One region of the Micromonospora sp. CNZ297 genome, then DNA from elsewhere that is predicted to be linked to it. Evidence: riboswitches for the same ligand, from Rfam matches in the RefSeq annotation. Region 1 holds a riboswitch; the other holds the start of a gene.
The links. A riboswitch is a leader RNA that binds a small molecule or an ion and turns the genes downstream of it on or off. The one in region 1 is predicted to bind cyclic di-AMP.

Region 1 (4,423 bases):
TGGGTGACCGGCCTGCTCGGCCTGTTCGGCGCGCCCGAGCCGTGGTTCGCCGACGACACCCCCGAGGTGCTGCCCGGCGCCTGAGCGCGCCGTTCACACCCCCTGCAGCCAGGGGACTTTCTACCCGTTGCCAGTCCGGCGTCGGTACGGGACGATCGTCGCGACGCACGACGGCGAGGGGGCCCGCTTGCAGAGCAGCGACAGCTTCAGCTACACCGTGCAGGCCCGGTGCACCCGGGCCGAAGCGGTGGCGCTACTGGGTGACCTGAGTCGCCAGGGCGAGCTGCATCCGCTGATCGTCCGGGTCCGGAAGCTGCCGGCCCGGCCGGGCGCGCTGGCCAGCTACGCGATCACCGACCGGCTGCAACTCGGCCCGCTGCACTTCCCGGTCACGTACCAGGCGGACGTGCTGATCGCCGGCGAGGACGAGGTCGTCACAGTGGCGCGTCAGCAGCCCGCGACGACGGTCCGCAACCACACCCGGCTGCGCGACGAGCCGGACGGCACGGTACGCATCGACGTGGAGATCACGCTCACCGCTCCGGCGCCACTGTTCGGGTACGCGTTCCGCCAGGCCCGGGCGGCTCACCTGGGCCTGGCGGCTCGTCTCGGAGCGACCCTGGAGGGCCGGCCGGCCTGATCCGGCCGGCCCTCTCGGGGCGCGCTCAGTACACCGACAGGTGCACGTGGTTGGTGTGGTCGCTGGACGGGTCGCCGTTGCCGCCGCTGTACGACTTCCACCCGCTGCTGGGCAGCCAGATCTGCTTGAACCAGATCACGTAGAGCACGGCGAGCGGGTCGGCGTTGCGCACGAAGTACGCGGCCAGGTTGTTGCCGTACGTCCGGTCACCGCCGGTGGCCACGCCGCCGAAGCCGTTCTTCTGCGCGGCGAAGTCGCAGGCCCGCCCCTTCGGGTGCTCACCAGAGCCGCTGGGCCGGTGGCACGAGACGTACCGGGTGAAGCCCGCCGCCTTGGCCTGTTGCAGCGCGTGCAGCGTGCGCGGGGTGATGCAGCCGTTCGCCGGGGTCGGGTCGTTGACGCTGCACGACTCCGACGGCCAGGAGCCGTCCGAGTTGCGCGGTGCCGGCTTCGCGTTCTTGCTGGAGGTGCCCTGGACGCTGCCACCGCCGCTGCTGCTGCGCGAGGCCCGGTCGTTCGCCACCTCCAGGGCGCGCTCGGCCTGCTCCTTGCGCTTGGCCATCACCGTCACCTGCTTGCGCTGCTCGCGGATCTCTCCGTCGAGCTGGGCGCGGGTGCGGGTGGCCTCGTCCCGGGTGGTGATCAGGTCGCGCAGCGTACGGTCCTCGTGCGCGGCGACCTGCTCCAGCGCGGCGGCCCGGTCCATGAAGCCCTCCGGGCTGCTGCTGCCGAGCAGCGCCCCGGCGGTCCCCAGACGGCCGTTGCGGTACGCCACGGCGGCGATCTCGCCGACCTTGGCGTCGCGTACGGCCAGCTCGGCGCCGACCGTCTTGAGTTGTTCGTTCAGCTGCTTCTGGCGGCTCACCGACCGGTTCAGCGCGGCTTTCGCCTCCAGCCAGCCCTTGCTGGCCGCGTCGAGCTGGGCACGCAGTTCGGGCGTGCCACCCTCGTCGTCGCCGGGCGCTGCGGCGAGCAGGCCGGTCACCGGCGCCGCCGAGGCGGGGGAGACCGGAACGGTCGCGACGCCGAGGGTCAGCGTCGCGACGAGCAGGGCCGCCAACCGGGCGGCCGTCCGTCGTACAGGTGCCACTGGGGGCATTCACACGTCCTTCCGTCAACGCCGACCGGGTTAGCTGACGGGTTCGGGACGGAAGATCCCTACCGCTGACGCGGATGCACCCCACGTACGTGGTTCCCCGGCTCGTCCCTGCGGACGATTAGGCGACGGCCGCCCCACCGGGGCCGGGTGGCGCCCGCGGGTGCGGCCGCGACCGAGACTACCGGCGCTGCCCGGGCGCGGCTCCGTGGAGCAGTGCCACTAGGCGGGGCAAAACCGGCATAAGACTACATTAGCCACAGTGATTTAAGTGTGTCCTAATCACCACTCGGTCTGTCCGCACACTCCGGCCGACGCTCCGGGTTCGACCTGCAACGTGGCGTGATCGATGGAGAAGTCCTCGTGCAGGGCGGCCCGCGCGGCGGCCAGCACCACGCCCGGGTCCACGCCCGGATCGGTGGTCAGGTGCGCCGAGGCCACCTCCATGCCCGAGGTGAGCGTCCAGACGTGCAGGTCGTGCACCTCGGCCACGCCCGGTACGGCGGCCAGCCGGTCGTGCACGGCGGTGACCTGCAGGTGCTCCGGCGCGGCCTGCACCAGGATGCGCAGCGCGGCCCGGCCGAGCCGCCAGGTGCGCGGCAGGATGAACACGCCGATGCCGACGGCGACCAGCGGGTCCGCCCACCACCAGTCGGTGACCGTGATGATCAACGCGGCGGCGATCACGCCGAGCGAGCCGAGCAGGTCGCCGAGCACCTCCAGGTACGCCCCGCGCAGGTTGATGCTCTCCTTCGACCCGGCGCGCAGCAGCGCGAACGCGACGATGTTGGCGAGCAGGCCGAGCACCGCCACCACGAGCATCGGGCCGGCCAGCACCTCCGGCGGCTCGCCGAACCGGCGTACCGCCTCGACCAGGACGTAGATGGCGACGGCGCCGAGCAGCACGGCGTTGGCGAGGGCGGCGAGCACCTCCAGCCGGTAGAGCCCGAACGTGCGCTGCGGGTCGGTGCCGGCGCGGCGGGTCGCGGTGATCGCCGCGAGGGCCATGCCGATGCCGAGGACGTCGGTGAACATGTGCCCGGCGTCGGAGAGCAGCGCCAGCGAGCCGGTCGTGAAGGCGGCCACCGCCTCGACCACCATCAGGGCGGCGAGCAGCGCGAAGGCGGCCCAGAGGCGGCCCCGGTGGCGGTGCGCCGCGTTGGTCACCGCGCCGCTGTGGTCATGACCTGCGCCCACGCCAACACCCTTCCTGCCCCGTACCGGCCAGGCCCAATGTATGTTCACATCGCTATGTATGCAACTGAACGATGGGTGACAGCCGGGTCACGGTCGGGTGTCCGTCAGGAGGGGTCGAGCGTGGTGAGACGCTGGGTGGCCCGGGACAGCGCCACGTAGAGCGTGCGGACACCCGAGCCGGGGTCGGCCCGGATCTCGCTCGGCGCCACCAGCACCACGCCGTCGTACTCCATGCCCTTGGCCTGGAGGCTGGTCACCACCTGGAGGCGGCCCGCGCCGAGCCCGCCCAGCCAGCCGGCCACCTCGTCCCGGCGCGGCACCGGCGTGATCACGCCGACGGTGCCCTCCACCTGCGCGAGCAGCGCCTCGGCCGCCTCGACGGTGGCCGCCGGCAGGTCGGCGGCGGGCACCGTGCGCTCGACCGGCGGCACGCCGGTGGACCGCACCGCGTCGGGCAGCGGCAGGTCCGGGTAGAGCCGGCGGATCTCCGCCGCCGCCACCGCGAAGATCTCCGCCGAGTTGCGGTAGTTGGTGGTCAGCTCGTAGCGGTGCCGCTTGCGCCGGCCCAGCGCCTGGTCCCGGGCCCGGTCCAGCTCCTGCGGGTCGCCGGTCCAGGCGGTCTGCGCCGGGTCGCCGACCACCGTCCAGGACGCCAGCCGCCCGCGCCGGCCGACCATCCGCCACTGCATCGGCGAGACGTCCTGCGACTCGTCCACCACCACGTGCGCGTAGTCGCGGTAGTCGTCCGGACGCTCCCGCGCCGCCGCGCGGGCGGCGCGCTGCCGATCGGCGTACGTGCTCAGCTCGCGCACGCCACCGGCGAGCTGGTACGGGTCGCGCTTGGGGCGGGCCCGCCGCACCGGCTTGCCGAGCAGCGCGTCCAGCTCGTCCAGCAGCGCGATGTCGGCCACCGTCAGCCCTTCGGTCGCGAGGCTCCGGTACGCGTCGCCGAGCAGCCGGATCTCCGCCGAGGAGAGGATCCCACCGGCGTAGCGGCGCAGCCGGTCCGGGCGGGCCAGCCAGTCCAGCACGTGCCTCGGGTGCAGCCGGGGCCACCAGGCCTTGAGGAACTCGCGGAACTCCGGCCGCTCGATGATCTCGTCCTCGAACGCGGGCTGCTCCGGCAGCCGGCCCACCCGCAGCGTGCGGGCCTGCGTGTAGAGCGCGGCGAGCACCGCGTCGAACGCCGCCCGGCGTACCTCGTTGCGGCGCGCCCCACGGGCCAGCGTCCGGTCCCGGATCGCGTCCAGCGCGGGGCGTTCCAGGCGCAGCAGCTCGCCCCGGTAGAGCAGGCGCAGCTCGGCGGGGGAGTCCGGCACCGCGTCGCGTACCGCGCGTTCCAGCACCCGGCGCATCCGCAGCGAACCCTTCACCGCCGCCACGTCCGGCGGATCGGTCCGGGACGCGGACAGGCCGGGGAACAGCGAGCCCAGCGAGTGCAGCGTGGCGGTCTCCTCGCCCAGCGACGGCAGCACCGAGGCGATGTACTC
Region 2 (4,423 bases), on a different contig from region 1:
GCGGCAGCGTCCCCGGCCGACTCGGCGGCGAACAGGGCCAGTAGCGCGCCGACCTGCTGGTCGGCCTCGGCCGGGTGCCGGAAGCGGCCCTTCGGGTTGATCGTGTACTCGTTGCGCCGTCCCACCCGCGTACGACGCAGGTAGCCCCCGGCCTCCAGGTCGGCGACGATGGCCTGGGCCGCCCGTTCGGTCACGCCCACCTCGTCGGCCACGTCCCGCAGCCGGGCGGTGGGGTTGCGCGCGATCGCCAGCAGCACGTGGCCGTGGTTGGTGAGGAAGGTCCAGTTACGGCGGCTCCCGTCCTCAACTGGTGTGGTCGCCATGGTGGTCATGCTATGGCCACGTCCGCCACCTGCCGAATCGGCGCGGTCCGGGGCGGGGCGCCGACGGGAAAGTATGAAATGCGTATCACGAATCTTGACGTGCCCCCAGGTGCGTGTGACCGTGGGTCGCGAGGCCGTTCGGCCTGGTGGTTCCCCAGGTAGACGAGGTGAGGGACATGACGCCGAGCACCCCGGAGCAGGCACTGACCGAACTGCGTGCCGGTAATCACCGGTTCGTCACGGGCGTCCCGCAGCATCCGAATCAGGACGCCGGGCACCGGGCGGCTGTGGCCGACGGCCAGCACCCGTTCGCGGTGATCGTCGGCTGCTCCGACTCGCGGCTCGCCGCCGAGATCATCTTCGACCGCGGTCTCGGTGACCTCTTCGTGGTGCGTACCGCCGGGCACACCGCCGGGCCGGAGGTGCTCGGCAGCGTCGAGTACGCCGTCACCGTGCTGGGCACCCCGCTCGTGGTGGTGCTCGGGCACGACTCCTGCGGCGCGGTCCAGGCCGCCCGGGAGGGGGTCCGGACCGGCGCCGCCCCGGCCGGGCACCTGGGCGCTGTGGTGGACGCGGTCTCGCCGAGCCTGTTGCGCGCCGCCCGCCAGGGGGTCGAGGACCTCGACGGCATCGTCGACGTCCACATCGCGCAGACCGTGGAGACGCTGCTGGCCCGGTCCGCCGTGCTGGCCGAGCGGGTGGCCGCCGGGCGGTGCACGGTGGTGGGCATGTCGTACCGGCTCGCCGGTGGCGAGGTGCGGACCGTGGCGCAGGCCCCGGCCCCGCTGCCCGCCCCGGCCGCGCCCGCCGACCCGGCGCTGGCCGGCTGATACGCACGGACGACGAAGAAGGGGCCGCCCGAGGGCGGCCCCTTCTCGTGGTGTCCGGGTCAGAGCATCGACATGTGGACGTGGTCGGTGTGGTTCGAGGGTCCGCTGTACGAACTCCAGCCGGTGGCCGGGAACCAGATCTGCCGGTTCCAGATGACGTAGTAGATGCCCAGCCGGTCGGCGTTGCGGATGAGGAAGGCGGCCACCTCGTTGCCGTACCGGCGGGTGTCGTTGTTGTGCCAGGGCGCGAAGCCGCTGTTCTGGAGCGACCAGTCGCACGCCTTGCCCTTGGGGTGCTCCCACGGCCCGCCGGGCCGGTAGCAGCCCACGAAGCGCTTGAAGCCCGCGCGCCGGACCTCCTTGTACGCGTGCAGCGTGCGCGGCGTGACGCAGCCCGAGGTGGTCGGGTCGTCCTCGCTGCACGACTCCGCCTTCCACCCGCCGTCGGCGGTGCGGCCGGGGCCGATCTTGGCGACCGGTGAGGTGGCGGAGACCAGGCCGCCGGTGAAGCCGAGACCGCCGACGAGCTTCAGCGCGCGCTCGGCCTGCACCTTCTCGCGCTCCATCGCGTTCTTCTGCTTCTCCTGCTCGCGCACCTCGGCGTCGAGCGCGATCTTGGCCTGCTCGGCGCGGGTCTTGACCGCGTTGATGGCGGCCAGGCGCTGCGCGTTGAGGAGGTTCAGCTCGTCCAGGGCGTTGACCCGGCGGACGAACGAGTCGGGTGAGTTGCTCTCCAGCAGCATGGCCATCGCGCCCATCCGGCCGGTCCGGTAGGACTGGGCAGCGAGCTGGTTGACCTGCGGGCTGAGCGCTTCGAGCTCGGCCTGTGCCGTCTTCACCTCGGCCGCCAGCCGCCGCTGGCGGTCCTGGGACTTGGCGAGCTTCGCCTTGGCCTGGAGGAAGGCCCGGTTGGCGGCGTCGATCGCCTCGGTGATGAGCGGCGGTTCGCCGTCCTCCTCGTGTCCCGAGGGGTTGCCGGGGGCCGCCGCGGTGGGGGCCGCGGTCGCCGGGGTCGGCCCGGCCAGCACGGCCAGCGAGGCCAGCACGGCCACCACGGGTGTCAGCCAGCGGCGCAGGGGTGCCGTCACAGTGTTCCCTTCCGTCGGCCGCCGACCGGGTTAGCTGACGGGTTCGGGACGGAAGTGGCCCCTACCGCTGTCGCGGATTCACCCCATGTACCTGGTTCCCCGGTTCGCCCGCAGGCGATTGGGCGGCGGCACCGCTGGCGCCGGTGCGCGCCTTCGGCGGTGACCGGCAGCGAGGTTACCTGACAGCACTCCTGAGGATCTACGTCCGGAAGCCGACCAATAGCGAGATTTCGCCGTGGCGCACCGTGACCAGCGTCGCGTTTGAAATCGATGGTCACGCTGCGGAGTGTCACCATGCGGCCTCCGTACTCTTCCCGCCGCCCAGGGCCTCCAGCGCGTCGTCGCGTCCGGCCGGCGGCCGGGCCGCGGGTGGCGCCGGCTCCGCGCCGCGCGAGCGCCGCCCGGCGGTGGTCACGATCGCGGCCAGTCCGGTCGTCAGCGGTACGGCGGCGATCAGGCCGAGCGTCGCCACCGCGCTGCGGACGATCTCCTGGGCGAGGAACTCGCTGGTGAGGATCTCACTCACCGGGCGGGAGTCGGCAACCAGGAGGAGCAGCAGCGGCAGCGAGGCGCCCGCGTACGCCAGCACGATGGTGTTGACGGTGGATGCGATGTGGGCCCGGCCGACCCGGGTCGCCGCCCGGTAGAGCTGCCGCCGGGACAGTCCGGGGTTGGCGTGCGCCAGTTCGGTGACGGTGGCCGCCTGGGTGACTGTGACGTCGTCCAGCACGCCCAGCGAGCCGATGATGATGCCGGCCAGCAGCAGCCCGTGCAGGTCCACGTCGCCCTGGAACATGGACAGCGTGGTGGCGTCCTCGCTGCCGAAGCCGGTCAGGTGGGTGGCGGACGTGGCGAGCAGGCCGAGCACGCCGGTGACCACCAGGCTGCCGAGCGTGCCGAGCACCGCGACCGACGTCTGCGCGGTGATCCCGTGGGTCAGGTAGAGCACCACGAACATGATCAACGCGGCGCCCACGATCGCGACCAGCAGCGGCGGCTGGCCGGCGCCGATGCCCGGCAGCACGAAGCCGAGGAGGATGGCGAAGCTGGCCACCAGGCCGCCGAGCGCGGCGAGCCCGCGCCACCGGCCGAACGCCACGATCGCGGCGGCGAACAGCACCATCAGCCAGATCAGCGGCGTGCCGCGCTGGTGCTCGGCGATGTTGTAGGACTTCACCGCCGGGTCGGCCGGGTCGGTCAGCTCGACCAGGACGACCTCGTCTCCGACCGCGACCCGGGGTGCGCCCGGCCCGGCCGGGATCGGCGTCTCGACCTGCCGGCCCGCGTCCGGGCCCTGCTCGGCGGTGACCGTCACCGTGCCGCAGGGGCCACCCCCGCCCTCCGGGGCCTCCGGGGTCGGCGGGCAGGGCTCGGTGACCACCCGGGTCACGGTGCCGTGGTAGCGGGGGACGTCAGCGCCGCCGACCGGCTCCCGGTCCTGCCCGGGCCAGAGCACCAGCGCCGCGATCACTGTGAGCGCGAACAGCGGCACCACCACGGCGACGAGCAGCCGTCGTACGCCCGGCGGCGCGGCGGGTGCGGGGCGGGTGTGGTCGGCACCCATGGCGTCTCTCCCAACGGTCGCGGCGACGCCTGGTCCGCCGGACCGGTCTGGTCACCCGGCCGGCGCGGACGTGTCGACCACGTCCGGGTCGTCGCCCGGCCATGGTAGACAGCCCGGCCGGCCGCTCCCGGGCGGCGCGACCGGTGACGCGCCCCGCTCGGGTCAGGCCAGGCCCGCCCGGCGCCGCCGGTACTCGTCCTCGTCGATCTCGCCGCGGGCGTACCGCTCGTCCAGGATGCGCCGGGCCGTCGTCGGGCCCAGATACTGCGGGCCGGTCCACCGCACGGCCGCCCAGACGAGCCCCGCCAGCACCCCGAGCACCAGCAGGGACCAGATCCACATCCAGCCCATCATCGGGCTCTGCCACATCATCGGGCCGCCCTCCGTCCGTCGCCGCGGGTCCGCCGGTCCGGCCTGCCCGCCACTTCGACGGTACGTCCGCCCGGGCGCGTCGGCACGGGTCGATGTGCCCTGGTCCTGAGGGCCGGAGGTCCCCGCTCAGCCGCGCTTCATCAGGCGCCCGACGGCGGCCATCATCTCGGTCGCCATCTCGTCGGCCCGGCCCTCGGCGGCGCCCTCGTGCATGCAGTGCCGGGCGTGGCCGTCGAGCAGGCCCAG

Region 2: it holds a riboswitch for cyclic di-AMP, as region 1 does, so the genes downstream of both, FB454_RS30810 (coiled-coil domain-containing protein) here and FB454_RS18295 (coiled-coil domain-containing protein) in region 1, are expected to answer to the same signal.

The regions. Positions count from the first base shown of each region.
Region 1 is NZ_VISU01000009.1:190,999-195,421, forward strand. Features, by position in the region: gene FB454_RS18285 (STAS domain-containing protein) at 1-84, shown strand, start outside; gene FB454_RS18290 (SRPBCC family protein) at 188-640, shown strand; gene FB454_RS18295 (coiled-coil domain-containing protein) at 666-1,739, opposite strand; cyclic di-AMP (ydaO/yuaA leader) riboswitch at 1,744-1,874, opposite strand; gene FB454_RS18300 (cation diffusion facilitator family transporter) at 2,019-2,933, opposite strand; gene FB454_RS18305 (AAA family ATPase) at 3,038-4,423, opposite strand, start outside.
Region 2 is NZ_VISU01000028.1:40,064-44,486, forward strand. Features, by position in the region: gene FB454_RS30800 (helix-turn-helix transcriptional regulator) at 1-332, opposite strand, end outside; gene FB454_RS30805 (carbonic anhydrase) at 500-1,153, shown strand; gene FB454_RS30810 (coiled-coil domain-containing protein) at 1,213-2,241, opposite strand; cyclic di-AMP (ydaO/yuaA leader) riboswitch at 2,246-2,376, opposite strand; gene FB454_RS30815 (YibE/F family protein) at 2,531-3,805, opposite strand; gene FB454_RS30820 (SHOCT domain-containing protein) at 3,968-4,177, opposite strand; gene FB454_RS30825 (metal-sensitive transcriptional regulator) at 4,304-4,423, opposite strand, start outside.